Regions from separate parts of the Roseateles paludis genome, predicted to be linked through region 3. Evidence: predicted binding sites of a transcription regulator. Region 3 holds the regulator's gene; each other region holds the start of a gene.
What was found. The regulator HrcA, encoded in region 3, represses chaperone genes, less so after heat shock. The targets are predictions, from matches to a motif close to TTAGCACTCNNNNNNNNNGAGTGCTAA.
Positions count from the first base shown of each region.

Region 1: rpoH (RNA polymerase sigma factor RpoH) is a predicted target of HrcA. The motif match lies at 2,307-2,333, and genes of this name have one in related genera.
Region 2: ABDJ85_RS10650 (co-chaperone GroES) is a predicted target of HrcA. The motif match lies at 4,580-4,606, and genes of this name have one in related genera.

Region 1 is NZ_JBDPZD010000006.1:108,380-118,860, reverse strand. It holds gene ABDJ85_RS17480 (CHASE domain-containing protein) at 1-1,700, shown strand, start outside; gene ABDJ85_RS17475 (chemotaxis protein CheW) at 1,697-2,194, shown strand; gene rpoH (RNA polymerase sigma factor RpoH) at 2,383-3,306, shown strand; gene ABDJ85_RS17465 (SCO family protein) at 3,440-4,033, opposite strand; gene cyoE (heme o synthase) at 4,038-4,946, opposite strand; gene ABDJ85_RS17455 (COX15/CtaA family protein) at 4,958-6,040, opposite strand; gene ABDJ85_RS17450 (SCO family protein) at 6,053-6,775, opposite strand; gene ABDJ85_RS17445 (SURF1 family protein) at 6,729-7,451, opposite strand; gene ABDJ85_RS17440 (DUF2909 domain-containing protein) at 7,467-7,700, shown strand; gene ABDJ85_RS17435 (cytochrome c oxidase subunit 3) at 7,774-8,658, opposite strand; gene ABDJ85_RS17430 (DUF2970 domain-containing protein) at 8,703-8,936, opposite strand; gene ABDJ85_RS17425 (cytochrome c oxidase assembly protein) at 8,933-9,463, opposite strand; gene ABDJ85_RS17420 (cytochrome oxidase small assembly protein) at 9,566-9,676, opposite strand; gene ctaD (cytochrome c oxidase subunit I) at 9,693-10,481, opposite strand, start outside.
Region 2 is NZ_JBDPZD010000002.1:1,025,514-1,035,994, reverse strand. It holds gene ABDJ85_RS10665 (RNA polymerase sigma factor) at 1-168, opposite strand, end outside; gene ABDJ85_RS10660 (DUF1631 family protein) at 253-2,229, opposite strand; gene groL (chaperonin GroEL) at 2,449-4,092, opposite strand; gene ABDJ85_RS10650 (co-chaperone GroES) at 4,204-4,494, opposite strand; gene ABDJ85_RS10645 (PEP-CTERM sorting domain-containing protein) at 4,746-5,429, opposite strand; gene ABDJ85_RS10640 (amino acid ABC transporter substrate-binding protein) at 5,714-6,604, shown strand; gene ABDJ85_RS10635 (amino acid ABC transporter permease) at 6,674-7,414, shown strand; gene ABDJ85_RS10630 (amino acid ABC transporter permease) at 7,414-8,079, shown strand; gene ABDJ85_RS10625 (amino acid ABC transporter ATP-binding protein) at 8,089-8,823, shown strand; gene pyrC (dihydroorotase) at 8,867-9,898, shown strand; partial or broken gene ABDJ85_RS10615 (NYN domain-containing protein) at 9,895-10,481, shown strand, end outside.
Region 3 is NZ_JBDPZD010000002.1:699,521-710,001, reverse strand. It holds gene ABDJ85_RS09250 (GTP cyclohydrolase II) at 1-635, shown strand, start outside; gene ABDJ85_RS09245 (URC4/urg3 family protein) at 632-1,873, shown strand; gene upp (uracil phosphoribosyltransferase) at 1,894-2,523, shown strand; gene ABDJ85_RS09235 (amidohydrolase family protein) at 2,529-3,800, shown strand; gene hrcA (heat-inducible transcriptional repressor HrcA) at 3,816-4,817, opposite strand; gene ABDJ85_RS09225 (NAD kinase) at 4,934-5,803, shown strand; gene recN (DNA repair protein RecN) at 5,805-7,505, shown strand; gene rapZ (RNase adapter RapZ) at 7,502-8,431, shown strand; gene ABDJ85_RS09210 (substrate-binding periplasmic protein) at 8,444-9,352, opposite strand; gene ABDJ85_RS09205 (serine hydrolase) at 9,633-10,481, shown strand, end outside.

The DNA of each region.
Region 1 (10,481 bases), on a different contig from region 3:
CCATCGCCACCGGCGTGGCGGCTGCCACCGCCGGCTTCCAACTGACGCAGGACGCCGAGACAGCGACGGGCGTGGTGATCTACCAGCCGCTGTTCGACGGCCCGCACGCCACGCCGGCCGACCGCCGCATCAGCCTGAGCGGCCTGGCCTTCGTCACGCTGCGCCCCGACCTGCTGCTGCGCCGCGTGGTGGCCACCTGGCCCGAACGGCTGGACATCTGCCTGACCGACATCACCGACAGCGCGCTGCCCCAGCGCCTGGCTGGGCCGACCGACTGCGAACGTGCCCAGCCGCGCGGTTTTGCCAGCACGCGGGTGCTGGATATCGGGCAGCGCCAATGGGCGATCCACGTCAGCGACACCAGTGGCGCCAGCCAGGCGGCGCGGCTGACCGAGCGGCACACCTGGCCCTTTGCGCTGATGGGCCTGGGCAGCTCGGCCCTGATCGGCATGCTGCTGCTGGCGCTGTCGGGCCGCACCGAGAAGGTCGAGTCCCTGGTGCGCCTGCGCACCGCCGCGCTGGAGCACGAGATGGCCGAGCGCCGCGAGAGCGAGCGAGCGCTCCGCGACACCATGCAGCGCTTTCGCAGCATCTTCGAGCAGGCGCCCATCGGCATCGCCTTCTGCGACGTCAGGGGCCGCTTCCAGGAGGTCAACCCGGCCTACTGCCGCCTGGTGGGCTACAGCGCCGAGGCGCTGATGGGCATGTCCATCAGCCAGATCACCCTGCCCGAGGACCAGGCCGAGGACCGCCGCCTGGCAGCCCAGCTGCTGCGCCGCGAGATCACGTCCTACAGCCGCCAGAAGCGCTACCGCACCGGCGATGGGCGCGAGATCCAGGTGCGCGCGCGTGTCAGCCTGCTGCCGGACGCCCAGGGTCAGCCGCAGTCCTTGCTGGGGGTGGTGGAGGACCTGTCGGACGAGCAGCGCGCGCTGGCCGCCGAGGCGGCCAACCGCGCCAAGAGCGAGTTCCTGTCGCGCATGAGCCATGAGCTGCGCACACCGCTGAACGCCATCCTCGGCTTCACCCAGTTGATGGAGATGGACACCGAGTCGCCCCTGCCCCGCGCCCACGCCGAGCGAGCCGAGCAGATCGCCCAGGCGGGCTGGCATTTGCTGGCGATGATCGACGACACGCTGGACCTGTCCCGCATCGAGGCGGGCAGCATGCGCGCGGAGCTGAGCCAGCTGGCGCTGGCGCCTTTGGTGGCCTCGGCCCAGGCCATGGTGCGCGGCATGGCGCAGGAGCGGCAGGTGGAGCTGAGGGTGACCCTGGCCCCCAGCGCCGCGCACGTCTATGCCGACCCGACACGCCTGGTCCAGATCCTGACCAATCTGCTCTCCAACGCCATCAAGTACAACCGAGACGGCGGCTTGGTCTTCCTGGAGGCCGAAGGCCGCGAGCCCGGTTGGGTCGAGATCCGGGTCCGCGACACCGGCCCCGGCCTTAGCGCCGAACAGCGGCTGCGCCTCTTCCAACCCTTTGAGCGCCTGGGCCAGGAGCGCAGCAGCGTGCCTGGCACCGGGATTGGACTGGTGCTCAGCCGCCATCTGGCCGAGATGCTCGGCGGCAGCCTGGATGCGCTCGATGTCACAGACTCAGGCGCTTGCTTTGTGTTGCGCTTGCGCGCCGCCGCACCACCCGGCCTGGACGGTGCAGAATCATCAGCATCTGCATTACAGCTGCCCAGCACACGATGAGCTCGACTGAACTCGTGCCCGCCTCCGGCACTGCCTCCCAAGCCGCCGCGCGCGTGGACGGCCGCCAGTTCCTCACCTTCCGCATCGGCGGCGAGGAATACGGCCTCGACATCCTGCGGGTGCAGGAAATCCGCTCCTACGAGGCGCCGACCCGCGTCGCCCACGCGCCGCCTTTCGTCAAGGGCGTGGTCAACCTGCGCGGCGTGATCGTTCCCATCCTGGACCTGCGCATCCGCCTCAGCCAACCCAGCGAGTACAACGGCTTCACCGTCGTCATCGTGCTGAACGTGGCAGGCCGTGTGGTGGGCATCGTGGTGGATTCGGTCTCCGACGTGCTGGAGCTGGCCGCCAGCGAGATCAAGCCCCGCCCCGAGGTGCCGGCGGCCATCGACTCCCGCTTCATGACCGGCCTGTGCAAGATCGGCGAACGCATGCTGATCCTGCTGGACATCGAGGCCATGATCAAAAGCCCGGACTTCGGGCTGGTGGACTGACGGAGCCTCGGCAAGTCGGCCCCGGGGTCTCACCCCGGGTGACTGGCAAGGTGAGCGCCTGCTCGCCGGATTCGCCCCGTGAATTGGTGGTCATTCGGGGTCTCGGACACTCTTAGCACTCGCTACAGTCGAGTGCTAATATTGCTTCGTCACGGGTTGTTCACCGTGTCTACGAGAGGGAATCCAACATGTCTGCTGCCACTGCCACTTCAGCGCTGACCGTCCGCGATCCGTGGGCCTTGGTGCCGTCGCTGGGCAACCTGGACGCTTACATCTCCGCCGTGAACCGGCTGCCACTGCTGACGGTCGAGGAAGAGTCTGCCGCTGCCCGCAGCCTGCGTGACCAGGGTGACCTGGAGGCCGCCGGGCGCTTGGTGTTGTCGCACCTGCGCTTGGTCGTGTCGATCTCGCGTCAGTACCTCGGCTACGGCCTGCCCCAGGGCGACCTGATCCAGGAAGGCAATGTCGGCCTGATGAAGGCCGTCAAGCGCTTTGACCCCGACCAAGGCGTGCGCCTGGTCAGCTATGCGATGCACTGGATCAAGGCCGAGATCCACGAATACATCCTGAAGAACTGGCGCATGGTGAAGGTGGCCACCACCAAGGCCCAGCGCAAGCTGTTCTTCAACCTTCGCTCGATGAAGCAGGCGCTCAAGGCCGGCCACAGCGACGCCGACAGCCACCGCACCAGCCTGAGCGAGGCCGAAGTGGCCCACGTGGCCCGCGAGCTGAACGTGAAGCCCGAGGAAGTGCTGGAGATGGAGACGCGCCTGTCTGGCGGCGACGTGGCGCTGGAAGCCCCGACCGACGACGAAGGCGAGAGCTTTGCCCCAATTGCCTACCTGGCGGACGACCAGCACGAGCCCACCCAGGTGCTGGAAGCGCGCACGCGTGACCACCTGGCTGGCGACGGCATCCTGCACGCCCTCGATGCGCTCGACCCCCGCAGCCGCCGCATCGTCGAGGAGCGCTGGCTCAAGGTGAACGATGACGCCTCGGGTGGCATGACCCTGCACGAACTGGCCGCCGAGTACGGCGTGTCCGCTGAGCGCATCCGCCAGATCGAAGTGGCGGCGATGAAGAAGATGCGCAAGGCGCTGGAAACCGCCTGAGCCCCCGACCTCCCCAACAAAAAGCCCCGGTGAGCCGGGGCTTTTTTCATCCAGCGACTGCCGTGGAACCGGCTTCGCCGGGCCACTGGCAGTGCCCCCTTGAGGGGGCGGCCGAAGGCCGTAGGGGGTGGGCCTATTTTTCAGCCAAGAGCAGCTTGATGTCATCGATCAGCGGCTGCGCGCCAGCGCCGTAGCGCACATAGACGCGCACGCGGCCTTCGGTGTCGAAGATGAAGCTCGCGGCCGTGTGGTCCATGGTGTAGGAGTCGGGCGTCTTGCCGGGCACCTTGGCGTAGAAGACCTTGAACTCCTTGGCGGCGGCGCGGGTCTGCTCCTCGCTGCCGCGCAGGCCCACGAAGCTGGGGTCGAAGCTGCCCAGGTAGGCCTTGAGCAGGGCCGCCGTGTCGCGCTCGGGGTCAACGGTGACGAACACACCCTGCACACGCTCGCCATCCGGCCCGAGGGCCCGCTTGACCTCGGCCACCTCGGCCATGGTGGTGGGGCAGACGTCGGGGCATTGCGTGTAGCCGAAGAAGACCACGACGACCTTGCCCTTGAAGTCGGCCAGCGAACGTGCACGGCCGTCCTGGTCGGTGAGGTTGAGGGAGCGCGCGTACTCGGCCCCCGTGAGGTCGATGCCCTTGAAGGCCTGGCGCTCCGGGCCGGCCTTCTGGCAGGCCGCCAGCAGCAACAAGGCGCTGGCAAGCAGGAGGGTGCGTTTCAGCATGGGCTCAGCCTAGTAGGTAGTGGTCGAGGAGCAGCGCCGCAAACAGCAGGGCCAGGTACCAGATCGAGTACCAGAACGTGCGGCGCGCCAGCGCATCGGAGTAGTCGCGCCACAGCTGCCAGCCATAGGCGCAGAAGATGCCGCCCAGCACGAGGGCGCTGGCGAGATACAGCCAACTGCTCATGCCAGCCAGGAAGGGCAGCAGCGTGGCCGCCAGCAGCACGAAGGTGTAGAGCAGGATCTGCAGCCGCGTGTAGTCGTTGCCATGCGTGACCGGCAGCATGGGCAGGCCGGCCTTGGCGTAGTCCTCGACGCGGTAGAGCGCCAGCGCCCAGAAGTGCGGCGGCGTCCAGACGAAAATGATCAGGCACAGCATCCAGGGCTCGGGGCCCAGCTCGCCGCGCATCGCCGCCCAACCCAGCACCGGCGGCATGGCGCCGGAGGCACCGCCGATGACGATGTTCTGCGGCGTCATGGGCTTGAGCACCACGGTGTAGATGACCGCATAGCCCACGAAGGTGGCGAAGGTGAGCCACATGGTCAGCACATTGACGCCCCAGGCCAGCAGAGCCATGCCCGCGCCGCAAAGCAGCGCCGAGAACAGCAGGGTATGGCTGCGGCTGAGGTCGCCCTTGGCGGTGGCGCGCCAGGCGGTGCGCTTCATGCGCGCGTCGATGCCGTCCTCGATCAGGCAGTTGAACGCCGCAGCGGCGCCCGCCACCAGCCAGATGCCGACCACGGCGTACAGCATGGTCAGGGCCTCGGCGCCGTTCGGCAAGCCAGGCACGGCGAGCGCCATGCCGATGGCCGCGCAGAACACGATGAGCTGCACCACGCGCGGCTTGGTCAGCTGGTAGAACTGCTGCCAGCGCGCGGAGAACGCGACGGGGGCAGCCGGAGAGGTCGTGGCCATGGAGATCAAGCCTAGCGGATGCGCTGCCCGGCGTGCAGCCGAGCAAGCAAGGACACAAGAACGGCCAGCAGGGCGGCAGCACCGCTGGTGTGGGCCAGCGCGGCCACCAAGGGCCAGCCCAGCACGACGTTGGACAGCCCGCTGAGGAACTGCCAGGCCGCCAGACCCCAGAGCCAGGCAGCCGGCCGCGTCAGGCCTTCACGCCGCAGCCGCAGCCCCGCCCAGATCAGGCCCGCGAGCACGGCGAAAGCGCCCACGCGGTGGGCCAGGTGGATGGCGATGAGTGCCGCAAAGCTGAGCAGGCCGCCGCGGCCATCGGTGCCCAGCTCGCGCCAGAGCGTGAAGCCGCCGGCAAAGTCTGCGTCGGGCCAGAGGCTGCCGGCGCGGCAGCTGGGGAACTCGTCGCAGGCCAGCACGGCGTAATTGGTGCTGACCCAGCCGCCCAGGCTCACCTGCAGGACGACCAGCACCAGCAGCACCCACAGGCCGGTCCGCAATGCGGCGGACGCCTGCAGCGGCCGTGGCTGCAAGGCCTCGGCCTGCAACACGAGCAACAGCAGCAGGCCAATGCCAAACAGCAGGTGCAGGGTCACGATGGCGGGGAAGAGCTTCATCGTGACCGTCAGCGCGCCAAAGGCGCCTTGCAAGATGACCCAGCCCAGGGTCAGCGTCGCCAGGCCGGGGCGGCCCACGCCGCTGGCGCGTTGCCGCCAGTTCTGGAAGCACAAGACCACGCACAGCACGCCGACGCCGGCCGCCAAGTAGCGGTGGATCATCTCGACCCAGGCCTTGCCGTGGGTGACAGGCCCCGTGGGCCGTGCGGCTTGCTCGACGGCGATGTGCGCCCGCGCACCCACAGGGCTGGCCTGACCGTAGCAACCCGGCCAGTCCGGGCAGCCCAGGCCCGAGTCGGTGAGCCGCGTGAAGGCGCCAAAGGCGATGAGGTCGAAGGTCAGGAAGGCCGTCAGCACCGCGAGCGCACGCAGGCGCGCCGCCGGGCTGCCACCTGAGGCACGCAGGTGCCACCACGTCAGCGGCACGGCCGCCACGGCCGCCCCGAGCAGAGCGACCTGGAGCAAAGGGGTCCAGTCCATGGCCATGGCGGCTCAACGCCCCGGGGTGTCCCAGCTCGCGCTGGCCTTGAGCAGGCGCTGCAGGTCACCCATCACGCGCTTGATCTTGACGGGGTCGTCCTCGATGGGCTCGCGCAACATCCAGCGGCCCATGGGGTCGACGACGTAGAGGTGATCGGCGAGCGTCTGGCCGGGTGCCGGCTGCAGCCAGGCCTGCAGGGCCGCCGCCGGCGCACGCAGCACGGCGACTTCGACGCCCGGCTGTGAGACGGCCGCCTGCAACTCGGGGCGCAGGGCCAGCGGCGCGTCGGTGTCAGCCTCGGTCGGGATCAGCCAGACCTTGTCCAGGCGGTCACGCTCCTTGCCCAGCATCTCGCGCAGCTGGCGCTGCACGTAGAGCACGCGCTCGCAGGTGGCCGGGCAATCGGCGCCCTGCACCACCACCAGCAGCCACTGCTGCCGCAAGGCATCGGGCGCCACGCGGCGGCCGGCCAGGTCACGCAAGGGGAGGCTGGACGGCAGCTCCACGGTGGGCAGGATCAGCTCCCCATAAGCCGAACCGCGTGGCTTGAACACATAGAAGGCCAGGTAGGACGCCACCACCGGTGCCGCGCACAAGGCCAGGATGAACAACATCTTGAGCCGCCCGACGCGCACACGCGCGCTGTCGCGCGGGTCAGGCAGCGCATGGACGGAGAAGTTCAGCGGCTCAGGGCTTGGGTGCCCGCCGGGGGCGGACGAATTGGAACCAGACATAAAGACCCGAGATCAGCGCGCAGAGCGCGAACCATTGAAAGGCATAGCCGTGGTGCTTGGACACGCCGAGATCCGGCGCAGGCCAATGCCGCAAGAGGCCGTCGCCGTCGGCGTCGGTCTGCAGCACGGTGATGGGGAGCAGCGGCGCGCCGATCTCGTGCGCATAAGCCGCCGGGTCGAGATTTTGCCGGATCGACGATGTCCCTTGGGCTGCGCCGAGTTCGTAGGCCCGCGATGGCGCGGCGATCAAGCGGCCTTGCACCCGCTGTTCGTCGCTGGCTTGGGGCAAGGTGGGCAGCGCCTGGCGGTCCGCGAAATTGCGCGGCACCCAGCCGCGCTGGACCAGCACCACACGTTGATCCGAGAGGCGCAGTGGCGTCACGACGATGAAGCCGACGCGGCCGTCCATGGGCCGGTTGTCGAGGTAGATCGTGCGCTTGTGCCACCAACGGCCGGTCAGCACCACGCGCCGGCCTTGGTCTCGGGCAGCGTCCGCGCGGGCCAGGTCGGCCACCCCCAGGGCAGGCAGTTCGGCCTGCTGCTCGATCAGATGCTGCTGCGCGATCTTTTCGTCGGCGCGGTGCAGCTGCCAGCGACCCAGCCAGGCCGTTGCGAGGGCGCCGGACACGGCCAGCGCCGCAAGCAGCGCGCGGTTCAGGCGAGCGGGAGCCGGCACGGATAATCCTTGACCATGAAAACCTTGGTCGCCATCGCATTCGTCGGCGTGCTGGCAGCGCTGGCTGCCGCAGGCTTCTTCATGCTTCGCAATGGCCAGCGCGGCGCGGACGACGACGCCAGCCGCAACGCCCGGATGGCGCGTGCATTGGCGGTTCGTGTGGGCGTGTCCATCGCGATCTTTGCCTTGGTGTTGCTGGGCTACGCCCTGGGTTGGATCCAGCCGACAGGCCTGCCGGCCGGCCGCTGAAGGAACCACACAACCACCAAACGACAAAGCGCCGCAGGCGCGGCGCTTTGAGTGGTCGGCAGCTGGGGCCGGCTTACATCCAGTAGACGATCAGGTACAGGCCCAGCCACACCACGTCCACAAAGTGCCAGTACCAGGCAGCGCCTTCGAAACCGAAGTGACGTTGCGGGGTGAAGTGGCCCTTCTGCAGTCGCAGCGTGATGAACAGCAGCATCAGCATGCCGACAAACACGTGGAAACCGTGGAAGCCGGTCAGCATGAAGAAGGTGGAGCCGTAGATGCCCGAGCTGAGCTTGAGATTGAGCTCGTGGTAGGCATGCGAGTACTCGTAGCCCTGGACGAACAGGAAGGTCACGCCCAGCAGCACGGTCAGCCACATGAACGCGATCGTCTTGCTGCGGTTGCCGGCAATCAGTGCGTGGTGGGCGATGGTCAGCGTCACACCCGAGGTCAGCAGCAGCGCGGTGTTGACGGTCGGCAGCGGCCAGGGGCCCATGGTCGTGAAGGCTTCCACCGTGCCAGCGGGCGCACCGGTGTTGCCGGCAGCGACGCTGGGCCAGATGGCCTTGAAGTCGGGCCACAGCAAGGCATGCTCGGCATTGCCAAGCGTGGGCACCGAATGCACGCGGGCCCAGTACAACGCGCCAAAGAAGGCGGCGAAGAACATGACCTCGGAGAAGATGAACCAGGACATGCTCCAGCGGAAGGAGACGTCGATGCGGTCACCATAGAGGCCACTCTCGCTTTCAGCGATGGCCTCACGGAACCACTGCTGCAGCACGAAGGCCCAGAACACAAGGCCGCCGAACAGCGAGTACATGCCCCAACCGTGACCATTGACCCACTGGCCGGCCCCGAGGATGACAAAGAACAGGCCCGTGGCGGCCAGGACCGGATGCCGGGACGGACCCGGCACGAAGTAGTACGGCGTGCTGCCGTGGGACGTTGCTGCGGACATCGCGCTTTTCTCCTCTACCTATTTTCAAATCCGGGCCAGCTGCCTCAGGCAGCCGCCACGCCACTGCCGATGACCCACTGCACCAGCAGCACCAGCAGCACAACAAACAAAGCCGCACCAATGAGGCCGGCGATCACGACATGCACAGGGTTGAGCTTCTGCATGTCACTGACGTGATCGGCCCCCCGGCGCACGCCGAAGAATGACCAGGCCACCGCCGAGACGGTCTGCCTGAAAGACACCTTGCGCTGAACGGCCTCGCGCAAGTCCTGACTCATGACCGCGCTCCCGGCACGACCAGCGCCGCCTGCTTGGCTGCGCTCTTGCCGGGCACCTCGAAGAAGGTGTACGACAAGGTGATGGTCTTGACGTCTCGCGGCAGCTTGGGGTCGATGACGAACACCACCGGCCACTGCTTGCTCTCGCCAGGCTGCAGCACATGTTCGCTGAAGCAGAAGCAATCCAGCTTGTTGAAGTGCGTGCTGGCCTGATGGGGCGCATAGCTTGGGATGGCTTGCGCCACCATCGGCCGGCTCTGCACGTTCTTGAACTCGTACATCACCGTGGCCAGCTCGCCCGGATGGACGACGACATGGCTGACCGCAGGCTTGAAGTCCCAGGGCCCGCGGGCATTGGCGTCAAACTCGACCGTGATGGACCGGCTGCGGTCCACCTGCCCGTTGCCGTCGGCCAGCCCTTGCTGGCGCGAGATCTCCTGGCGCTCAGACAAGGACAGCACATTGATGCCGAGCGCACTGCAGATCGCCCGGTACATCGGCACCATCGCGTAGCCGAACCCGAACATCAGTACGGCAATCACTGCGAGCTTCAACAGCAGCTCGCGGTTGGCACTCGCGAGCGCACCGACCAGGGTGCCGAAAGGATTGCGCGCCACGGTCTACCGTCCTCAGCGCCCGAACAACACGAGCTTGGCCACGAAACCGATCGCAAACGCCGCCGCCACGGAGGCCAGGATCAGGCCCAGCCGCCGGTTGCTCTTGCGCTGTTCAGGCGTCATGACCACTGAGCTCGGTTCAGCCGACGATCTTGGTCGCGGTGGCGTCCAGCTTCGGGGGCGTCTCGAAGGTGTGGAACGGTGCCGGCGACGGCACTTCCCACTCCAGACCCTCGGCGCCGTCCCAGGGCTTCTGCGGTGCCTTGGCACCCTTGCCGCGCATCATCGGAACGACGACGAACAGGAAGAAGTAGACCTGGGCCAGACCGAAGGCGAAGGCGCCGACGCTGGCGATCTGGTTGAAATCGGTGAACTGCATCGGGTAGTCGGCATAGCGACGCGGCATGCCAGCCAGACCCAGGAAGTGCATCGGGAAGAAGGTGACGTTGAAGGCGATCAGCGACCACCAGAAGTGGATCTTGCCGCGCGTCTCGGAGTACATGACGCCGGTCCACTTCGGGCCCCAGTAATAGACGCCGGCGAACAGCGCGTACAGCGAGCCGGCCACCAGCACGTAGTGGAAGTGGGCGACGACGTAGTAGGTGTCCTGGATCTGGATGTCGATCGGCGCCATCGCGCAGATCAGGCCGGTGAAGCCGCCCATCGTGAACACGAAGATGAAGCCCACGGCAAACAGCATCGGGGTTTCAAAGGTCATCGAACCGCGCCACATCGTGGCCAGCCAGTTGAAGATCTTCACGCCCGTCGGCACGGCGATCAGCATCGTGGCGTACATGAAGAACAGCTGGCCCGTCACCGGCATGCCGGTGGCGAACATGTGGTGGGCCCACACGATGAAGGACAGGATCGCGATGGAGGCCGTGGCATACACCATCGAGGCGTAGCCGAACAGGCGCTTGCGAGCGAA
Region 2 (10,481 bases), 330 kb from region 3:
GCCCGGCTCCCAGCGCGCTTGGTGCTGCCAGGCCCGCTCCAGGGCGAGTTGAACGAGGTCGTCGGCGTCCTGGGCGTGACCGGTCAGCAGCCGGCCGAAGCGCCGCAAGCGTGGCAGCAAGGCGGCAAGCTCCGGGCCAAAGGCCGTGGGGGCGGGCGGTGATTCCATGTGTTGACCCGACAACGTCGTCCCCCACGAGTTTCTTCCATCGGTGTGGGGATGGGATCGTGACCGCCCGCCGGCCCGAGGTGGTCAAGCCTCGGGCAGGTCCGACATCAGGGTGTCAACAGCACGCTGAACCACGCTCTCCTCTTCCAGGGCCGTGATCAGCCCATTGGCCAGCAGGGCCTCCAGGGCCTTGCGGGTCAGCGGCAGGCGTTCGTCCAGGTCGCGTCCGACGAAGAAGTAGCTTTGCGAGCTAGGGCTGATCCAGGCCAGCTGGACGGTGTGCCACTCGCCCTGCGTGAAGAGATGGAACCAGCGGCCGATGTGCACGCCGCCGAACCAGGCTTCGATGGCGCTGCGGGCGGCCTCACGGTCCCCGCCGCTGTACAGCGCGACGGGCACCGTGGGCAGCTCGCCCCGGTCCACGCGCGTGGTGAGCCAGTGGGTGGGCGGGCGCGAGTCGCGCTCTTCCATCAGCTGCTGGACGATCTCTTCCGGCGTTGGCGGCGGCTTGGCCACGACCTCGACGGCCGGCAAGCCGCGCAGCACACGGCCGTGCATGTCCATCAGGTCCTGGAAGAAGGCGTCGCGGCGCGGCGCGGCGAGCTGGATGCTGTCGCAGCCGGCCTCCAACTGGTGGATGAGGCGGGGCAGGCGCTGCTGCAGCGCGGCGCGGGCGATGGCGTCGCGCGGGGGCTTGAAGCTTTCCAGCAGCGCATCGACGGCGTCCATCGCCATCTGGGCGGCCGCCGAGTCGTGACCGTGCTCGGCCATGGCGTGGACGATGACGTCCACCCAGGCAGTCTCTAAAAAGTGGCGGCAGCGGGTGGACAGCGGCGCGCGCGAGGTTTGCTGCAGGATCTGCTCGCGCACGACGGCGGTCCACTCGGCGCGCTCCTCGCCGCGTGCCAGGGCCTGGATGGCTTCGGCGTGGCGCTGCTCGGCCTGGTGGGTCTGCGATTCGATCTCGGCGTTGACGCGGCGCAGCGCCAGCTCGAACAGGCCGACGCTTGGCACCGGCGCATCGGTCAGCAGCTTGGCCTCGGCTTCCATGAAGCGCAGGAAGGCCTGCAGCGCCGGGTCGTCCGCGCGGTCAAAGGTCATGCCGTGCGCGGCCACGCGGTTGAGCAGGTCCCAGGTGGGGTGATCGTGGCGGCGCAGCAAGCTGGGGTCGGCCCGCGCCATGCGCACCACGGCCACCTGCAGCCGCGCGAGCAGGCCCTTGAGGGGCGGCAGCAGGCGGGGGTCGGCCAGGATCTGGTCGTAGAGCCGGCTGAGCATGTCGGGCCCCGTGCTGCGCACCAGCGGCGCCGCCTGGGCGCCGACATGGGCATCAAAGGGCGCGGGGCGGGAGTTGACGGCGTCCACCCGGCGGGCGAGGCCGTCGAGCGTGCCACGGCTGGAATTGAGGGCCCCCACGCCGCGCGCGGCAGCCAGACGCTGGTGGGCAAAGCTGTCACGCGCACCGCTGCCGAAGCCGGCGACAAGGTCGGTCAGCTGGGCGGCGCGCAGGCGTTCGCAGACACCGCCGTAGAACTTGGCCAGCCGCCGTGCCACGGGCGTGGCGGCGGCGCGCATTAGGTCATGGTGGACCTGGGCGTTGACACCGCTGGCCGCGATGGCCTGGTGCAGGGCCTGGGCATAGATGGCGGGGCGCAGCGGGTTGTCACGCTCACGCGCCTTGCCGCCGCCCTTGAGCGCGGCGAAGAAGTTGCCGATTTGATAAAGCTCGGGCTTGGCAATGTCCTCGGCGGCGTGCACGACATGGGCCACGGCCACGTCCTCCAGCGCCTGGGATTCATCCACCAGGCTCAGGCCGCCCAAGGTGGGGCTGGTGCGCTGGAGTGGGTCGCCGCCATGCAGGGCCTCCTGCAGCGCCGCGAGCAGGCGGGTCTCAAACTCGGCCGCAAAGCGCGGCCGCACGCGGCGCCAGGCCTCGCGCAGCCCAAAGTGCTGGGCGTTGGCGTCGAGTTCGTCCTGGATGAGATTGAGCAGGTCGCGCGACAGGCCGCTCACCTCGGTGAGCGCCTCGTTGACGAGATCCTGAGCGCGAAGCTGGGTCATATCCCCAAAATTATCGAATCGCGCTCCGGCCCGAAATGCCCGAACAGGGGTGTTCTGCCCTCAATCCGGCGCCGACCGTGATGCATTGCCGGCCGGTGTACCCGGTCCTGTGGCGCGCCAGCTTGCCGCTTCGTCTGCGGGGCGCTATGCAGACACCGGCGCCACCAACGAAAAAGGGTCGCCGAGGCGACCCTTTCGAGGCGTGAGGCCTGCGTGGACTTACATGTCCATGCCGCCCATGCCACCCATGCCGCCGGGCATGCCGCCGCCAGCAGGCGCTTCGTCCTTCGGGGCCTCAGCGACCATGCACTCGGTGGTCAGCATCAGCGAAGCCACGGAGGCCGCGTTTTGCAGCGCGGTGCGGGTCACCTTGGTCGGGTCCAGGATGCCCATCTCGATCATGTCGCCATAGGTGTCGTTGGCGGCATTGAAGCCGTAGTTGCCCTTGCCGGCCAGCACGGCGTTGACGACGACGGAGGCTTCGCCACCGGCGTTGTAGACGATCTCGCGCAGCGGGGCTTCGATGGCCTTCAGGACCAGCTTGATGCCGGCGTCCTGGTCGGCGTTGTCGCCCTTGATCTCGCCAGCCGATTGCTTGGCACGCAGCAGGGCCACGCCGCCGCCGGCGACGATGCCTTCTTCAACGGCGGCACGGGTGGCGTGCAGCGCGTCTTCCACGCGGGCCTTCTTTTCCTTCATCTCGACTTCGGTCGCAGCGCCAACCTTGATGACGGCAACGCCGCCAGCCAGCTTGGCCACGCGCTCTTGCAGCTTCTCGCGGTCGTAGTCGGAGGTGGCTTCCTCGATCTGGATGCGGATCTGCTTGACGCGGGCTTCGATGTCGGCAGCCTGGCCAGCACCGTCGATGATGGTGGTGTTTTCCTTGCCCACTTCGACGCGCTTGGCCTGGCCGAGGTCAGCCAGCGTGACCTTCTCGAGCGAGAGGCCGACTTCTTCGGCGATGACCTTGCCGCCCGTCAGGATGGCGATGTCTTCCAGCATGGCCTTGCGACGGTCGCCAAAGCCCGGCGCCTTGACGGCGACGACCTTCAGGATGCCGCGGATGGTGTTGACCACCAGGGTCGCCAGCGCTTCGCCGTCGACTTCTTCAGCAATGATCAGCAGCGGACGGCCGGCCTTGGCCACGGCTTCCAGCGTGGGCAGCAGGTCGCGGATGTTCGAGATCTTCTTGTCGAACAGCAGGACGAAGGGGTTGTCCAGCAGGGCGACTTGCTTCTCGGGGTTGTTGATGAAGTAGGGCGACAGGTAGCCGCGGTCGAACTGCATGCCTTCGACGACATCCAGCTCGTTGTTCAGGCTCTTGCCGTCTTCGACGGTGATGACGCCTTCCTTGCCGACCTTGTCCATCGCGTCGGCAATGATCTGGCCGACGTCGGCATCGCTGTTGGCCGAGATGGTGCCAACCTGTGCGATTTCCTTGGAGGTGGTGGTGGCCTTGGAGGCCTTCTTCAGCTCGGCAACCAGGGCTTGCACAGCCTTGTCGATGCCGCGCTTCAGGTCCATCGGGTTCATGCCGGCGGCCACGTACTTCATGCCTTCGCGCACGATGGCCTGGGCCAGCACGGTGGCGGTGGTGGTGCCGTCACCGGCGTTGTCGCTGGTCTTGGAAGCGACTTCCTTGACCATTTGGGCGCCCATGTTCTGGAGCTTGTCCTTGAGCTCGATTTCCTTGGCCACGGACACGCCGTCCTTGGTCACGGTGGGGGCGCCGAAGGAGCGCTCGAGCACCACATTGCGGCCCTTGGGGCCCAGGGTCACCTTGACCGCATTGGCCAGGATGTTCACGCCTTCAACCATGCGGGCGCGGGCGTCGCCGCCGAAGATCACGTCTTTTGCTGCCATGTTTGTTTCTCCGAATTCAAAGGGGGAATGTCTTTCCGTCTACGGCCGGGCCTGCGGCCCTTAACTTGGCTGCGCCAAGTTAGCCTGCGACGAAAGTGATGCCTCAGGCAATCACTTTTCGACGACCGCAAACAGGTCGTCTTCCTTCATCACGAGCAGTTCTTCGCCATCGACCTTGACGGTCTGGCCGCTGTACTTGCCGAACAGCACCCGGTCGCCGACCTTGACGTTCAGGGTGACGAATTCACCCTTGTCGTTGCGCTTGCCCGGTCCCACAGCCAGCACTTCGCCCTGATCGGGCTTCTCGGCGGCGTTGTCAGGGATGATGATGCCCAGAGCAGTCTTGGTTTCGTTCTCGAGGCGCTTGACGATCACGCGATCGTGCAGGGGACGCAGCTTCATGGAATCTCCTGAGGTCTAGTCTGACGAAGCCGCCCAGGTGGCGGCGTCTGAATCCAAAGCCGCCCCACGGGCGGCATCCGAATAGTTAGCACTCGATGGTGATGAGTGCTAGCAGACCATTATAGGGATCGATCCCGGGCTTTCAAGAAGCCACTTCACGCCGTCGTGTTCGATCCGCCCAGCGGCGCGCCCAAACAAAAAGACCGCCCACTGGGCGGTCTTTTCACAGTGACAACGGCGACGCCGTCAGCTCACTGGCCCCGACGGCGGCGGGTAACGGCAACGCCACCCAGAGCGGCGAGGACGAGCGCGAAGCTGGCAGGCTCAGGGACGCGGTTGGGGGGCGTAGCCTCAAACGGCGTCACGTTGAACTGGTCAAACAACCAGTGCGCGGCGCTGGCAAAGCTCAACCGGAAACTGGTTCCGACCTGACCAGGCGCCAAGTCCACCGAGAATTCCTGAAAGGTGCAAACCCCAACTTTGCAGGCGCTGCTGGACTGGACCCCTGCCACAGCAACCGCACTGCCGATCTGGCCTTGATCGCCGAAGATTTCAAGCATCGGGGAGCCGCCGCTGCGGAGATCGAGGCTGGCCAAACTAAACCCAAAGTTTGTGAAACCTGCTGAAAAGCCGACGGTGATCGCGCAACCCGCAGACGGGCATTGGTCGACCGTATCGCCAAACTGGTCGACGGACACTTCGCTGAGCAGCAGCGCGTTGTGCGTGCCGCCGCCGGCTACCCCAAGGCCAAAGGCAAAGGCACCGTTGCCAGTGAAACTGAGCCCATTTTCAGAGTAGGGCAGCGCGACGATCACGGAAGGATCGCTCGGGGCCGAGAGGCCTTCGAAATCCGCCGTCTTCTTCACCGGGACAGCCTGGACCAGGCCCGTAGCGGCCAAAAGGCCAGCCATCATCAAAGTACGAAAAGCCCGCATGGGACGACTCCGTGAGTGTTCTTGTTGGAGGGGAACGTGCGCTGACTGTACTGAAGCGGCTCAATTCTTGGGGGACGCCGGCCCCTTTGATTCGGGGGGGCTGGAGGAGGCTGAGCCCATGACAAAGGGGGTGAGTGAAGCTTCGCGTCAAAGCCACAGCTGGCTGAGTGGGCGGCAGTAAAGTCGATCGGCACGTAGAAACCCGTATTCGGCGGGCTTGCTCGCCATGGTCTGCTCAGCTTTGCACCACGGCCTCAGTGGTGGACACGATTTTTGGAGAAGCCATGAAGCATTCGATCGTTCTGCTGGCCCTTGCTGGTGCCGTGAGCCTCGCGCAGGCGGAAGACACTCTCAAGAAGATCAAGGACACCGGCACCATCACCCTCGGTGTGCGCGAGTCGTCCGGGCTGTCCTACACGATTGGGGATGGCAAGTACGTGGGCTATCACATCGACGTTTGCGAGAAGATCGTCTCGGACGTCCGCAAGGCGCTCGGCCTGAGTGGCATCACCACCAAATACCAGCCCGTCACCTCGGCCAATCGCATTCCGTTGACGGTGAACGGCACCGTGGATCTGGAGTGCGGCTCCACCACCAACAATGCCACGCGGCAAAAGGACGTGGCCTTTGCGGTGACGACCTATGTCGAGGAAGTGCGTATCGCGGTCAAGGCCAATTCGGGCATCAATTCCATCAAGGATCTGGCCAACAAGACGGTCGCCACGACGACGGGCACCACCTCGGTCCAGACCCTGCGCAAGCACGAGCGCTCGACTGGCGTGGACTTCAAAGAGGTGTTTGGCAAGGACCACGCCGATAGCTTCCTGCTGCTGGAGTCCGGCCGTGCTGACGCCTTCGTGATGGATGGCTCCATCCTCGCCAAGAACATCGCGACCTCGAAGAGTCCCAAGGACTACAAGATCGTCGGCGAAGTACTGTCCGTCGAGCCGATCGCCATCATGATGCGCAAGGACGACCCAGCCTTCAAGAAGGTGGTGGACAACAGCATCAAGGAGCAGATTCGCCTCGGCGACCTGGCCAAGCTCTACGACAAATGGTTCCTGAAACCGATCCCACCGGCGGGCGCCGTGATCGGCATGCCGCTGAACGAAGCCACCAAGGCGGCCTGGGCCAATCCCAACGACAAGCCGATGGAAGACTACGCCAAGAAATAAGGCGGCAAGGCTGGATGCATTGACCACTGGAAGCGGGTGCATGGCACCCGCTTTGCGTTAGGAGGGACGATGAGCTGGGATTGGCAGTTCTTCTGCAATGACACCGCCACGGGCGAAGCCGTGGCCAGCTGCTTCGCGGCGGGTGGCAAGGAGCAGACCTATTTGCAATGGATGCTGGGAGCCTGGGGCTGGACACTCAGCGTGTCGCTGCTCGGTCTCTTGGTGGCCTTGGTGGTGGGCTCGCTGGTCGGGGTGGCGCGCACCACACCCAACCGCTGGCTGGTCCGCTTTGGCGAGGCCTGGACCGAACTCTTCCGCAACATCCCGCTGCTGGTTCAGGTCTTCCTCTGGTACCACGTGCTGCCGGTGATGGTGCCTGTTTTGCAGGGCGTGCCGCCTTCGGTGCTGGTGGTGCTGGCGTTGGGCTTCTTTACCAGTGCGCGCATTGGTGAGCAGGTCAAGGCGGGCATCCAGACCCTGCCCAAAGGCCAGCGCTATGCCGGTCAGGCGCTTGGCTTCACGCTGCCGCAGACCTATCGCTTCGTGCTGTTACCGATGGCCTTTCGCATCGTCATCCCGCCGCTGACCAGCGAGTCGATGAACATCGTCAAGAACTCGGCCGTGGCCTTTGCGGTCAGCATCCCTGAGCTCGCTCAGTTTGCCCAGCAGGCGTCGGAGGAGACCTCGCACTTTGAGGAGATCTTCATCCCGGTCACGCTGCTCTACTTTGTCTCGGCCTTCGTGATCAACCGCGTCGCCAAGTTCATCGAGGCGCGGGTCCGCATCCCGGGCACGGTGGGGGCCAAGTGATGCTGAACCTCGACTACAGCTTCCTGAACTGGGGCGTCATCCACAGCTTTGTGGCCAAGGGTTTCTGGTTCTCGATCCAGCTCACCCTTGTGGCCATGCTGGGCGGCATCGTGCTGGGCACCTTGCTGGCCATGATGCGGCTCTCGGGCCGGGCCTGGCTGGCAACCCCGGCCGCCATCTACGTGGACACCTTGCGCTCCATCCCGCTGGTGATGGTGATCCTGTGGTTCTTCCTGCTCATCCCCAAGCTGCTCGGGCCGCTGGGCGGTGAGACCTCGGCGCTGATCACGTTCACGCTTTTTGAAGCCACCTACTTCTCCGAGATCATGCGCGCCGGCATCCAGTCGGTGTCCAAGGGCCAGGTCAACGCGGGCTATGCGCTGGGCATGACCTATGGGCAGAGCATGCGTTACGTGGTGCTGCCGCAGGCCTTTCGCAACATGCTGCCGGTGCTGCTGACGCAAACCATCGTGCTGTTCCAGGACACCTCGCTGGTCTATGCCGTCGGTGCCTACGACCTGCTCAAGGGCTTCGAGGTGGCGGGCAAGAACTTCAACCGGCCGGTCGAGACCTATCTGGTCGCTGCCCTCGTCTATTTCGTCATCTGCTTCTCTCTGTCGCAACTGGTACGGCGCCTGCAGCAGAAGATCGCCATCATTCGTTGAGGTCCCGCTGTGATTGACATCAAAAACGTCTCCAAGTGGTATGGCAGCTTTCAGGTGCTGACCGACTGCACGACCTCCATCCAGAAGGGCGAGGTTGTCGTGGTCTGCGGCCCCTCAGGCTCCGGCAAATCCACGCTGATCAAGACCGTCAATGCGCTGGAGCCCTTCCAGAAGGGCGACATCGTGGTGGACGGCATCTCGATTGCCGACCCCAAGACCAACCTGCCCAAGCTGCGCTCGCGGGTCGGCATGGTGTTCCAGCACTTCGAGCTGTTCCCACATTTGTCGGTGACTGAGAACCTCACCATCGCGCAGATCAAGGTGCTGGGGCGCAGCCCCGACGATGCCAAGGCGCGTGGGCTCAAGATGCTGGAGCGGGTCGGCCTCACGGCCCACAAGGACAAATTCCCCGGTCAGCTGTCCGGCGGCCAGCAGCAGCGCGTGGCCATCGCGCGGGCGCTTTCCATGGACCCCATCGTGATGCTGTTTGACGAGCCCACCTCGGCGCTCGACCCCGAGATGGTGGGCGAGGTGCTGGACGTGATGGTCAAGCTCGCTCAAGAAGGCATGACCATGATGTGCGTGACGCACGAGATGGGCTTTGCCAAGCGCGTGTCCAACCGCGTCATCTTCATGGACGCTGGCAAGATCGTCGAGGACTGCACCAGCAGTGATTTCTTCAGCAAGCCCGAGGATCGATCAGCCCGCGCCAAGGACTTCCTGTCCAAGATCTTGCAACATTGACCGGGCGCCGAGGCAGACCGGGGGCGACGGACAATCCCGCCCCATGAGTACCACCCTGACCCTCACCCGCCCCGACGACTGGCATCTGCACCTGCGCGACGACGCCGCACTTGCCAGCGTGGCGCCCTACACGGCCCAGCAATTTGCACGGGCCATCGTCATGCCCAACCTGCGGCCGCCCATCACCACGGCCGCCCAGGCCATGGCCTACCGTGAGCGCATCCTGGCCGCCCTGCCGGCCGGCTCGGACTTCCAGCCGTTGATGACGCTCTACCTCACCAACAACACCGCCCCGGCGGAGGTTGCGGCGGCCAAGGCGGCGGGCGTGGTCGCGCTGAAGCTCTACCCGGCTGGCGCCACCACCAACAGCGATGCCGGCGTCACCGACATTCGCAAGTGCTACGCCACGCTCGAGGCCATGCAGCGCGCCGGCCTGCTGCTGCTGGTGCATGGCGAGGTGACCGACCCGGCCATCGACGTCTTCGACCGCGAGGCCGTCTTCATCGACCGCGTGATGCAACCGCTGCGCCGCGACTTCCCCGAGCTCAAGGTCGTGTTCGAGCACATCACCACCAAGGAGGCGGCGCAGTACGTGTCCAGCAGCGACCGCTTCACCGCCGCCACCCTCACCCCGCAGCATTTGCTCTACAACCGCAACGCCCTCTTCACCGGCGGCCTGCGCCCGCATTACTACTGCCTGCCCGTGCTAAAGCGCGAGGAGCACCGGCTGGCGCTGTGCCAGGCCGTCGCCTCGGGCTCTCCGAAGTTCTTCCTCGGCACCGACAGCGCACCGCATGCCGCCCAGCTCAAGGAAGCCTCCGTTTGCGGCGCTGGCTGCTTCACCGCGCTGTCGGCGCTGGAGCTGTACGCCGAAGCCTTCGAGCTGCTCGGCGCGCTCGACAAGCTCGAAGCCTTTGCGTCCTTCAACGGCCCCGACTTCTACGGCCTGCCGCGCAACACCGGCACGGTCACGCTCAAGCGCGAGCCTTGGACCCCGCCTGCCGCCGTGGCCTTCGGTGACGCCCAGCTCAAGCCGTTGCGTGGCGGTGAAACCCTGAACTGGAAATTGCAATGACCACCACGCCCGAGCGCAACGCACGCATCGCGCTCTTGATCGACGCCGACAACTCCCCCGCCGGCAAGATCGACCTCATCCTCACCGAGCTGGCGAGCTTTGGTGTGGCCAATGTGCGCCGCGCCTACGGCAACTGGAAGAAGGACGCCCTCAAGGGCTGGGAGAAGCTGCTGCACGAGCACGCCATCCGGCCCATGCAGCAGTTCGACTACAGCAAGGGCAAGAACGCCTCCGACATGGCCATGGTCATCGACGCCATGGAGCTGCTCTACACCGACCGCCCCGACGCCTTTGGCATCGTCTCCAGCGACGCCGACTTCACGCCCCTGGTCATGCACCTGCGGGCCAAGGGCGCCGCGGTCCACGGCTTTGGCAACCAGCAAACGCCGGCGCCCTTCGTCAACGCCTGCTCGCGCTTCCTCTACCTGGACAAGCTCGACACAGGCGCAAGCAGCGCGCCCCAGCGCATGAGCCCGGCCCAGCTCAAGCAGGATGCCAAGCTCGTCTCCCTGCTGCGCCACGCCGTGCAAGGCGCGGCCAATGAGGATGGCTGGGCCAGCGTCAGCGTCGTCAGCCAGCAGAT
Region 3 (10,481 bases):
TGTTTTTGCCGCCCATCGGTGGCCAGACGGTCTACATCTTTGGCAACCCGCGCGACCTGGCCGACCCGAACGTGGAGCTGACGGCGCGCGTGCACGACGAGTGCAATGGCTCGGACGTGTTCGGCTCCGACATCTGCACCTGCCGGCCGTATCTCACGCACGCCATCGAGGAATGCATTGCCGCTGCCCAGCCCAAGGACAAAGGCGGCCGGGGCGGGGTGGGGCTGGTGGCCTACTCGCGCAAGGAGGGCCGCGCGCTGGGCGAGGTGACCAAGTTCCTGGTCTACAACGCCCGCAAACGCCAGGTGGGCGGTGACACGGCCGACCAATACTTCGCCCGCACCGAGTGCGTGGCGGGCGTGCAGGACATGCGCTTCCAGGAGCTGATGCCCGACGTGCTGCACTGGCTGGGCATCCGCAAGATCCACCGCCTGGTGTCGATGAGCAATATGAAGTACGACGCCATCACCGGCTCTGGCATCGAGGTGGGCGAGCGCATCAACATCCCCGACGAGCTGATCCCTGCCGATGCGCGCGTGGAGATGGACGCCAAGATGGCGGCTGGCTACTTCACGCCCGGTGCGGTGCCTGATGCCGACGAGTTGAAGAAGGCCAAGGGCAGGGCCTTGAAATGATGATGGCCGAAGCTCCGACTGACCACGGCGCGGCCCTGGAGGCCGTGCACCTGCTGCGCAGCACGACGGCGGTGCGCGATCGTGCGCAGCAACTGCTGGCCCGGGCGCGAGCCGGTGCATCCGCCTGCTTTGAGGTGGTGGACGCGCAACTGGCCGTGGCCGCTGCAGAGGTGGCGCAGCAAACGCGCCAGCGCTACCCGGACGGGCGCATCCCGTATCACAGCCGCTGGCGGCACTTCGAGGCTGGCGGCGTGGACCGGCTGGCGCTGCTGGATGCGCGGCTGGGCACCGTGGACGCAGCCACGCGCGCGCGGGCCTTGATCGACCTGGTCGTCGTCAGCGTGCTGCTGGATGCGGGCGCAGGGCCTGTGTGGCGCTACCGCGAAGTGAGTGGGCAGACCTTCACGCGGTCCGAGGGCCTGGGAGTCGCGAGCTTTCATGCCTTTTTGGACGGCGCTTTTTCAAGCGACCCTGCGCGGCCGCTGCAGGCCAACGCGGCAGGGCTGATGGCAATCAGCGCGCAGGACCTGGGCCGCGCCTTCCAGGTGCACGAGGCCAACCCGCTGGTGGGCCTGGAGTCACGCGCTGCGCTGCTGCGCCGCCTGGGCGAGGTGCTGGCCGCCAGCCCCACGCGCTGGGGCACGGCCGGCCGGCCCGGTGGCATGTTTGACGTGTTGCGTGGCCCTGAGGTGGCGGCGCACGACATCCTCGTCCACCTGCTGGACGGGCTCTCGGACATCTGGCCCGCACGGCACAGCCTGGGCGGCCAGGCGCTGGGTGACTGCTGGCCGCACGCGGCCATGCAGGGCGAGGGTTTGAGCGCCGGCTGGGTGCCTTTCCACAAGCTCTCGCAGTGGCTCACCTACTCGCTGCTGGAGCCTTTTGAGTGGGCGGGCGTCACCGTCACCGGGCTCGACGCCCTGACCGGCTTGCCCGAGTACCGCAACGGCGGCCTGCTGCTCGACACCGGCGTGCTGCGCCCGCGCGTGCCTGACTGGCAGCGCCGCCGCTGGCAGGCGGGGGATGACTTCATCGTCGAGTGGCGCGCGCTGACCGTGGCCCTGCTGGACGAGCTGGCGCCCCTGGTGCGCGCCGAGCTGGGCCTCAGCGCCGCACAGCTGCCCCTGGCCTGCGTGCTGGAAGGCGGCACCTGGGCCGCAGGCCGCGCCGTGGCCCTGCGCCAGCGCCCGGGCGGCCTGCCGCCGCTGAACATCGAGAGTGACGGCACCGTGTTTTGAACCTCCAGGAGGAACACCCCATGAGCAATGTCCACGTCATCAGCCACCCCCTGGTGCAACACAAGCTGACCCTGATGCGCCGCAAGGACGCCAGCACCAACAGCTTCCGCCGCTTGTTGAATGAGCTGGCCATGTTGATGACCTACGAGGTCACGCGTGACATGCCCACCCAGCCCATCGAGATCGAGACGCCGCTGGAGACCACCACGGGCACGGTCATCGACGGCAAGAAGCTGGTGTTCGTGTCCATCCTGCGCGCGGGCAACGGCATCTTGGAGGGCATGCTCAGCGTAGTGCCGGGTGCGCGCGTGGGGCATATCGGCCTCTACCGCGACCCCAAGACCCTGACGGCCGTCGAGTACTACTTCAAGATGCCTTCCGACATGCACGAGCGCGATGCCATCGTGGTGGACCCCATGCTGGCCACCGGCAATTCGGCCATCGCCGCGATCGACCGGCTCAAGGAAGTGCGCCCGCGCTCCATCAAGTTCGTCTGCCTGTTGACCTGCCCCGAAGGCCTGGCCGCGCTGCAGGCCGCGCACCCCGACGTGCCCATCTACACCGCAGCCATCGACCGCCAGCTCAATGACCACGGCTACATCCTGCCGGGCCTGGGCGACGCGGGCGACCGCATCTTTGGGACACAGTAGCGGGCATGCTGGACCTTCTCATCACCCACGCCACGCTGCCCGATGGGCGGCATGACATGTCCATCGCCGTGCAGGGCGGGCGCATCGTTGAAGTCAGCCCTGGTCTCGTGGCCTCGGCGCACGAGGTCATCGACGCTGCCGGCCAGCTGCTGAGCCCGCCGTTTTGCGACCCGCACTTCCACATGGACGCGACGCTCAGCTACGGCCTGCCGCGCGTCAACCAGAGCGGCACGCTGCTGGAGGGCATTGCGCTGTGGGGTGAGCTCAAGCCCCTGCTGACCGAGGAGGCCTTGGTCGAGCGCGCGCTGGCCTATTGCGACTGGGCCGTGGCCAAAGGCCTGCTCGCCATCCGCAGCCATGTGGACACCAGCGATGCGAGCCTGCTGCCCGTGCGCGCCATGCTGGAAGTGAAGCGCCGCGTGGCGCCGTACCTCGACCTGCAACTCGTCGCCTTCCCTCAGGACGGTGTCTTGCGCACGCCCGGTGGGCTGGACAACCTGAACCGCGCGCTTGATCTGGGCGTGGACGTGGTGGGCGGCATCCCGCACTTCGAGCGCACCATGCAGGACGGCGCCGCCAGCGTGAAGCTGCTGTGCGAGCTGGCCGCCGCGCGCGGCTTGATGGTGGACATGCACTGCGACGAGAGCGACGACCCGCTCTCCCGCCACATCGAGACCCTGGCTTACGAGGCCCAGCGCCTGGGCCTGCGAGGGCGCGTCAATGGCTCGCACCTCACCTCCATGCACAGCATGGACAACTACTACGTCAGCAAGCTGATCCCGCTCATCGCCGAGGCGGGTGTCAGCGCCGTGGCCAACCCTTTGATCAACATCACCCTGCAAGGTCGGCACGACAGCTACCCCAAGCGCCGCGGCATGACCCGCGTGCCCGAGCTGCTGGCCGCGGGCGTGACCGTGGCCTTTGGGCACGACTGCGTGATGGACCCCTGGTACTCGCTCGGCAGCGGCGACATGCTCGAAGTCGCCCACATGGGCCTGCACGTCGCGCAGATGACCAGCCAGGCCGGCATGCGCCAGTGCTTCGAAGCCGTCACGACGAACGCGGCGCGTGTGATGCAACTGCCCGACTACGGCATCGAGGCCGGCAAGGCCGCGAGCTTTGTGCTGCTGCAGGCCCGCGACCCCATCGAAGCCCTGCGCCTGCGGCCCGCGCGGCTCAAGGTGTGGCGGCGGGGTGTGCTGCTGGCTGAGTCGGCGCCCGTGGTGAGTGAGCTGAACCTGCCGGGCCGGCCGGCGCTGACGAGCTTTCAGCGCTAAGAAATCAGCGTTGGATCAACGTTGACTTAGCGCCTGCCCCACCATCCGCGAGGTGATGTCCACGATCTGGATCATGCGGTCGTAGGCCATGCGCGTGGGGCCGATCACGCCCAGCGTGCCCACCACCTGGCCGTCCACCTCGTAGGGCGCGCTGACGATGGACAGCTCCTCGTAGGGCACCACCTGGCTCTCGCCGCCGATGTAGATGCGCACGCCCTCGGCGCGGCTCGACACGTCGAGCAAGCGCATCAGCTGGGTCTTTTCCTCGAAGAGGTCAAACAGCTTGCGCAGGCCGCCCACGTCGTGGCTGAAGTCCTGCACCGTCAGCAAGTTGCGCTCGCCGCTGACGACCACGCGCTCCTGCTCCTGAGCCATGGCCTCGGTGCCCACCTGCACGGCGGCGCTCATCAAGGTGGCGATCTCGCTGCGCAGTGCGTCCACCTCGCTGCGCAGGCGCTCGCGCACAGCCTCCAGCGTGAGGCCGGCGTAGTGGGCATTGAGCCGGTTGGCCGCCTCGGCCAGCTCGGGCTGCGACACGTCTTGCGCGGTGAAGATCACGCGGTTCTGCACGTCGCCATCGGGCGCCACCATGATGACCAGCACCCGCCGCTCCGCGAGCCGCAGGAACTCGATGTGGTGGAACACGCTGGGCTTGCGCGGCGCCGTGACCACGCCCACAAAGCTGGACAGGCTGGACAGCAGCTGCGCGGCGTTGGTGATCACGCGCTGCGGCTGGTCGGGTTGCAGCTCGATGCCGGTCAGGTTCTGGCCCTGGACCGTCAGCATGGTGTCCACAAACAACCGGTAGCCGCGTGCCGTGGGAATGCGGCCGGCACTGGTGTGCGGGCTGGCAATCAGGCCCAGCTCCTCCAGGTCTGCCATCACATTGCGGATGGTGGCCGGGCTCAGCTCCAGCCCCGAGGCCTTGGACAAGGTGCGCGAGCCCACGGGCTGGCCGTCGGCGATATACCTTTCGACCAGGGTCTTGAGCAGGGAACGGGAGCGCTCGTCGAGCATGGGCTGAATTGTAGGAAGACTGGCGCAGTGTGTGCCCCGGGCAAGCCCAGCCCCGGGGCGCTGCACTGCCTTCCGCCGACCGGGAGCTGACATCAAGCCGTGGTGTAATTTCCTCTATGGCGGACCGCTTCAAGCATGTGGCCCTGGTGGGCAAAACCCAAGCCCACGGATTTCGGCCCGTGCTGGAGGAAGTGGCGCAGTTTCTGCTGGGGCTCGGGCTGGAAGTCAGCGTCGAGGCGGCCACCGCAGAAGCCAACGGCCTGACGGGCTATGACGCCCTCCCGCCCGAGGCCCTGGGCCGCGATTGCGATGTGGCCGTGGTGGTGGGCGGTGACGGCACCATGCTCGGCTTTGCGCGGCAGATGGCGTCCTACGGCATCCCGCTGGTGGGCATCAACCAGGGCCGGCTCGGCTTCATCACCGACATCTCCAAGGAGCGCTACCGCGAGGTGCTGCCGCCCATCCTGGCCGGCACCTACGAGGTCGAGTCGCGCGGCATGCTCGAAGGCCAGGTGCTGCGCGGCGGCGAGGCCATCTACACCGGCCTGGCGCTCAACGACGTGGTTGTCAGCCGGGGCGGCAACTCGGGCATGGTCGAGCTGCGCATCCATGTGGGCGACGAGCGCGTGGCCAATATGCGGGCGGACGGCGTGATCGTCTCCACCCCCACGGGCTCCACGGCCTACGCGCTCTCGGCCGGCGGGCCCATCCTGCATCCCAGCATTGCCGGCTGGGTGCTGGTGCCGATTGCCTCGCACACCCTGACCAACCGCCCCATCGTGCTGCCCGACGCCGGGCCCGTGCGCATGGAGATCGTCTCGGGCCGCGACACCTCGGTCAATTTCGACATGCAGCGCCTGGCCAGCCTGCTGGTGGGCGACGAGATCGTGGTGCGCCGCAGTGCCCACTCGGTCAAGTTCCTGCACCCCAAAGGCTGGAGCTACTACGCGACCCTGCGTAAGAAGCTGCGCTGGTACGAGGGCTGACATGCTGCATCGCCTCAGTCTCAAAGACTTCGTCATCGTCCCCAGCCTTGAGCTCGACTTCGAGCCCGGCTTTGCCGTGCTGACCGGCGAGACCGGCGCGGGCAAGTCCATCCTGATCGATGCGCTGCAACTGGTGCTGGGCGGCCGGGGCGACGCCGGTGTGGTGCGCGAGGGCGCGGCGCGGGCTGACATCTCGGCCGAGTTCGACACGCCCGAGCACCTTGCGCCCTGGCTGGACGAAGCCGGCTTCGAGCCCCAGCCCACGCTGCTGCTGCGCCGCGTGATCGACGCCCAAGGCCGCAGCCGCGCCTGGGTCAATGGCAGCGCGGCCACGTTGGCGCAGCTGCGCGAGCTGGCCGATGCCCTGCTCGATATCCACGGCCAGCACGCCTGGCAGGGCCTGACCCGGCCCGCCTCCGTGCGCGAGCTGCTGGACGGCTTTGCCGGCTTCGACCCCAAGGCCCTGCGCTGCGCGCATGCCGCCTGGAAGGACGCTGCCGAGCGCCTGCAGCGCGCCGAGGCCGATCAAGCGCAGTCGCTGCGCGAGCGCGAACGCCTGGCCTGGCAGATCGGCGAGCTGGAGACCCTGGCGCCGCAGGACGGCGAGTGGGACGAGCTCAACGCCGAGCACCAGCGCCTGTCGCACGGCCAGGCCTTGCTGGACGCTGCAGGCCGTGCGCTGCAGCAGCTGGACGAAGCCGAGGTCAGCGCCCAGTCGCTAGCCGCCCAGGCGCTGGACGAGCTGGAGCGCGTGCTCGACCACGACACCCGCCTGCTGCCCGCCGTGCAGGCGCTGCGCGATGTGCAGGCCCAGCTGGCCGACGCCAGCCACACGCTCTCGGCCTATTTGCACAAGGCCGACCTCGACCCGGCCCGCCTCGCCGAGCTGGACGAGCGCGTGTCCGCCTGGCTGCAACTGGCGCGCCGCTACCGCCGCCCGCCGCCAGAGCTGCCCGCCTTGCTGGCGCAGTGGCGGGCCGAGCTGGCCGCGCACGATGCGCAGTCCGACCCCGCCCAGCTGCAAGCTCAGCTGGCCCAGGCGCGCAAGGCCTTTGACACCGAGGCTGCCGCCGCCTCACGCGCCCGTGCCGCCGCCGCGCCGCGTCTGGCGCAGGCCGTCACTGCCGGCATGCAGCAGCTGGGCATGGCCGGTGGCAGCTTCGAGATTGCCTTGAACCCCGAAGCCGAGCCCCAGTCATGGGGCCTGGAGAGCGCCGAGTTCCTGGTGGCTGGCCACGCCGGCAGCACGCCGCGCCCGTTGTCCAAGGTGGCCTCGGGTGGCGAGCTGTCGCGCCTGGCGCTGGCCATCGCCGTCACCACCACGCAGTCCGCCGCGCAGGGCCCGCAGACCCTGATCTTTGACGAGATCGACGTCGGCATCGGCGGCGCCGTAGCCGAGACCGTGGGCCGCCTGATGAAGCAGCTCGGTGCACGGCCCGGGCAGCAGGTGCTGGCCGTCACCCACCTGCCGCAGGTGGCGGCTTGTGCCGACCATCACCTCGTCGTCACCAAGCAGCTGGAAGGCAGCGCCACGGTCAGCCAGGTGCGTGCGGTGTTGGGCGAGGCCCGTGTTACCGAGATTGCCCGCATGCTGGGCGGCGAGCGCCTCTCGTCCACCAGCCGTGCCCACGCCGAAGAAATGCTGGCCAGTCAGGCCTCCACCCCCTCGCCCAAGCTGTCGCCCTCGGGCTCGAAGCCATGAACCTCCTCGACCCTGATTCCGACGTCGGCAACGACGTCATCCTCGTCACCGGCATGGCCGGGGGCGGCAAGTCCGTGGCCATGCACGCGCTGGAGGACGCCGGCTACTTCTGCGTGGACAACCTGCCCGCCGAGCTGCTGCTGGACTTCCTGCAGGTCGAGCAGGCGCGCGGCGAGCGCCGTGTGGCCATTGCGGTGGACGTGCGCTCGGCCGGCTCGCTGCCCCTGGTGCTGCCCATCTTCAAGCAGTTGCGCGCAGCCGGGGTGTCGATCCGCTCCATCTTCCTCGACGCCGACACCGAGACCCTGCTGCGCCGCTTCTCCGAGACGCGCCGGCCCCACCCGCTGCGCGAGGACCGCGAGACCACCGCCTTCGGGCCGCTCGACGGCGAGGCCGAAGACCGCCACCGCATCCTGCTCGACGCCATCAAGCTCGAGCGCGAAATGCTGGCCGCGCTGCGTGTCGAGTCCACCGTCATCGACACCTCACAGCTGCGCCCGGCTCAGCTGCGCGCCTGGGTGGCCGACATCGTCTCGCAAGCCGGCGGCCGGCCCAAGCTGACCCTGGTGTTCGAGTCCTTCGCCTTCAAGCACGGCGTGCCCAGCGATGCGGACTTCGTCTTCGACGTGCGCATCCTGCCCAACCCCTATTACGACCGCGACCTGCGCCCGCTCACGGGCCGTGACGCGCCGGTGGCGCAGTTCCTGGCCAACCAGCCCGAGGTGGGCGTGATGCTGGGTCAGATCGCCGGCTTCCTGGCGCGCTGGCTGCCCAACTTCCAGGCCGACCAGCGCAGCTACCTGACCGTGGCCATCGGCTGCACCGGTGGGCAGCACCGTTCGGTCTACATGGTCGAGATGCTGTCGCGCCAGTTCCACCAGCACGGCCACGTTCTCAAGCGCCATCGCGAGCTGGATGCCCGCTGACGGCAGGCCCCGTCAACGCTTTTGCGACGGCGGCGGCTTGCGCCAGAAGGCCAGGGTGGCTTCCAGGCCGCGTTCGGCCTCGGGGCTGACGTTGGGGTTGGTGAGGCGCAGCGCCAGGCGGTCTTGCAGCCGGGCGCGGGCCACGGCGGCGCCGTGGAAGCGCCACAGGTGGGCATCGAAGCTGCCGTCCGCCTTCATGGCGAGCAGGCCCTTCTCGACGCGTGCGGCCAGGGCCGACTGGCTGGGCGCGAAGTAGTACTGGTAGGGGTAGGGATAGACCAGCAGCAGGTGCGGGTCGATGGCGAGGCGGGGCATCTGCGCATGCCGGGCCTCGTACTCGTCGAACACTTCGCCCACGCCGCGTGGGAAGAGGTCGAAGCGGCCGGCCATCAGCATGCGGAACAGGTTCTCGTAGCCGGACACCGTCTGCACCTTGATGCCGCTGGCGCGCAAGACGTCCACGTCCGGCCAGGCCAGGCCCTGGCCGATGGTCAGGCGTCGCAGTGCCGCGAGGTCGCGGATCTTGGCGATGTCGGGCAGGCGCCGCTCGTCCACCAGCGCAATGCGCAAGCCCAGCAAGCCGTGCCGTGCGTCAAACGGGATGGTCTTGGCCAGGGTCCGTCGCTCGACCGACACCGTGGCCCAGGTCATGTGCAGGATGCCGCGGTCGGCGTCCAGCTCGGCAAACTGGCGCAGCTCGGTCAGCACTTCATCGGTGGGCTGCAGGCGGACCGGGCCGTACTCGGGCTCGGTGCGGCGCAGCGCGGCCTCCAGCAGGCTCAGCAGGTCGAGCGAGCGCGTGTCCAGCGGCGACTGCGGGGCGGGGTAGCGGATCACCGGCACATTGGCAGCCAGCGCAGCACCGCTGCCCAGCCCACTCGTCAGCCCATTCGCTAGGTAGCCCGCCAGACCCAGCGTCAAACAGCGCCGGCGGCGGGGCTGCGCGGGTGCGCATGGGGCGGGTGCTGGCGGCATCCCTGACTGCAAGGGGAACATGGGTCTCGGGGTCTCCGGTCACGAGGGGGCGGTGCCTGGTGCCGGCCAAGCCCCGTGATCGTTGGGCGAGTTTGGCATGGCGGTGTGGTGCACGAGATTTCTGCCCCTTTTTGCCCCTGACGAACACCACACGACGCGACAATCGGGGCCACAGCCTTCTGGCTTCGATGCACATGGAGAGGGGCGCATGCGCCTTGGATGGACGATGAACACCGCGCACGCGCTGCTGCGCCCTTTGCTGATCGTGCTGGCACTGTCAGCGGCCCTGGCCGAGGCCAAGGCGGCGGCGGAGCCGCCTGCACCGGCGCCCGACGCCGCAGCAGCGCAGCCCCTGCGCCTGCCGGTGAATGCCAAGCACGTGGTGGTGGTGGACGACGCGACCGGCAATGTCTTGATGGCGCGCGACGCAGCGGCCATCGTGCCAATTGCCTCGCTGACCAAGCTGATGACGGCCATGGTCATCCTCGATGCGCGCCAGCACCCGGCCGAGCGACTGCGCATCAGTGATGACGATGTGGACCGCCTCAAGCACAGCAAGAGTTTTGTTCGCGTGGGCACCGAGCTTTCGCGCCAGGATGCGCTGGAGCTGGCCCTGGTTTCGTCTGACAACCGCGCCGCCTCCGCCTTGGCGCGTGCCTACCCGGGCGGGGAGTCCGCCTTTGTGCGGGCCCTGCAAGCCAAGGTGCGCGCTTTGGGCCTGCGCAACACCTCGCTGCAAGAGCCCACGGGCCTGTCGCCGCAGAACACCTCCACCGCCATCGAGGTGGCCCGCATCACGGCAGCAGCCGCGCGCTACCCCGAGATCGCTCGCATCACCAGCAGCAAGCGCGCCACCGTGGCCTTGAGCGGCCGCACGCGCGAGTTGCACAACACCAACCGCCTGGTGGGTGCCAAGGGCTGGAACATCCTTCTCAGCAAGACCGGCTACACCGACGAAGCCGGCCGCTGCCTGGCCATGCGCATGATGAGCGGCGCCCGTGCGGTGACCGTGGTGCTGCTGGACGCCGACGGCTCGGCGCACCGGCTGCGCGATGCGGCCTTGATCCGCAAGTCG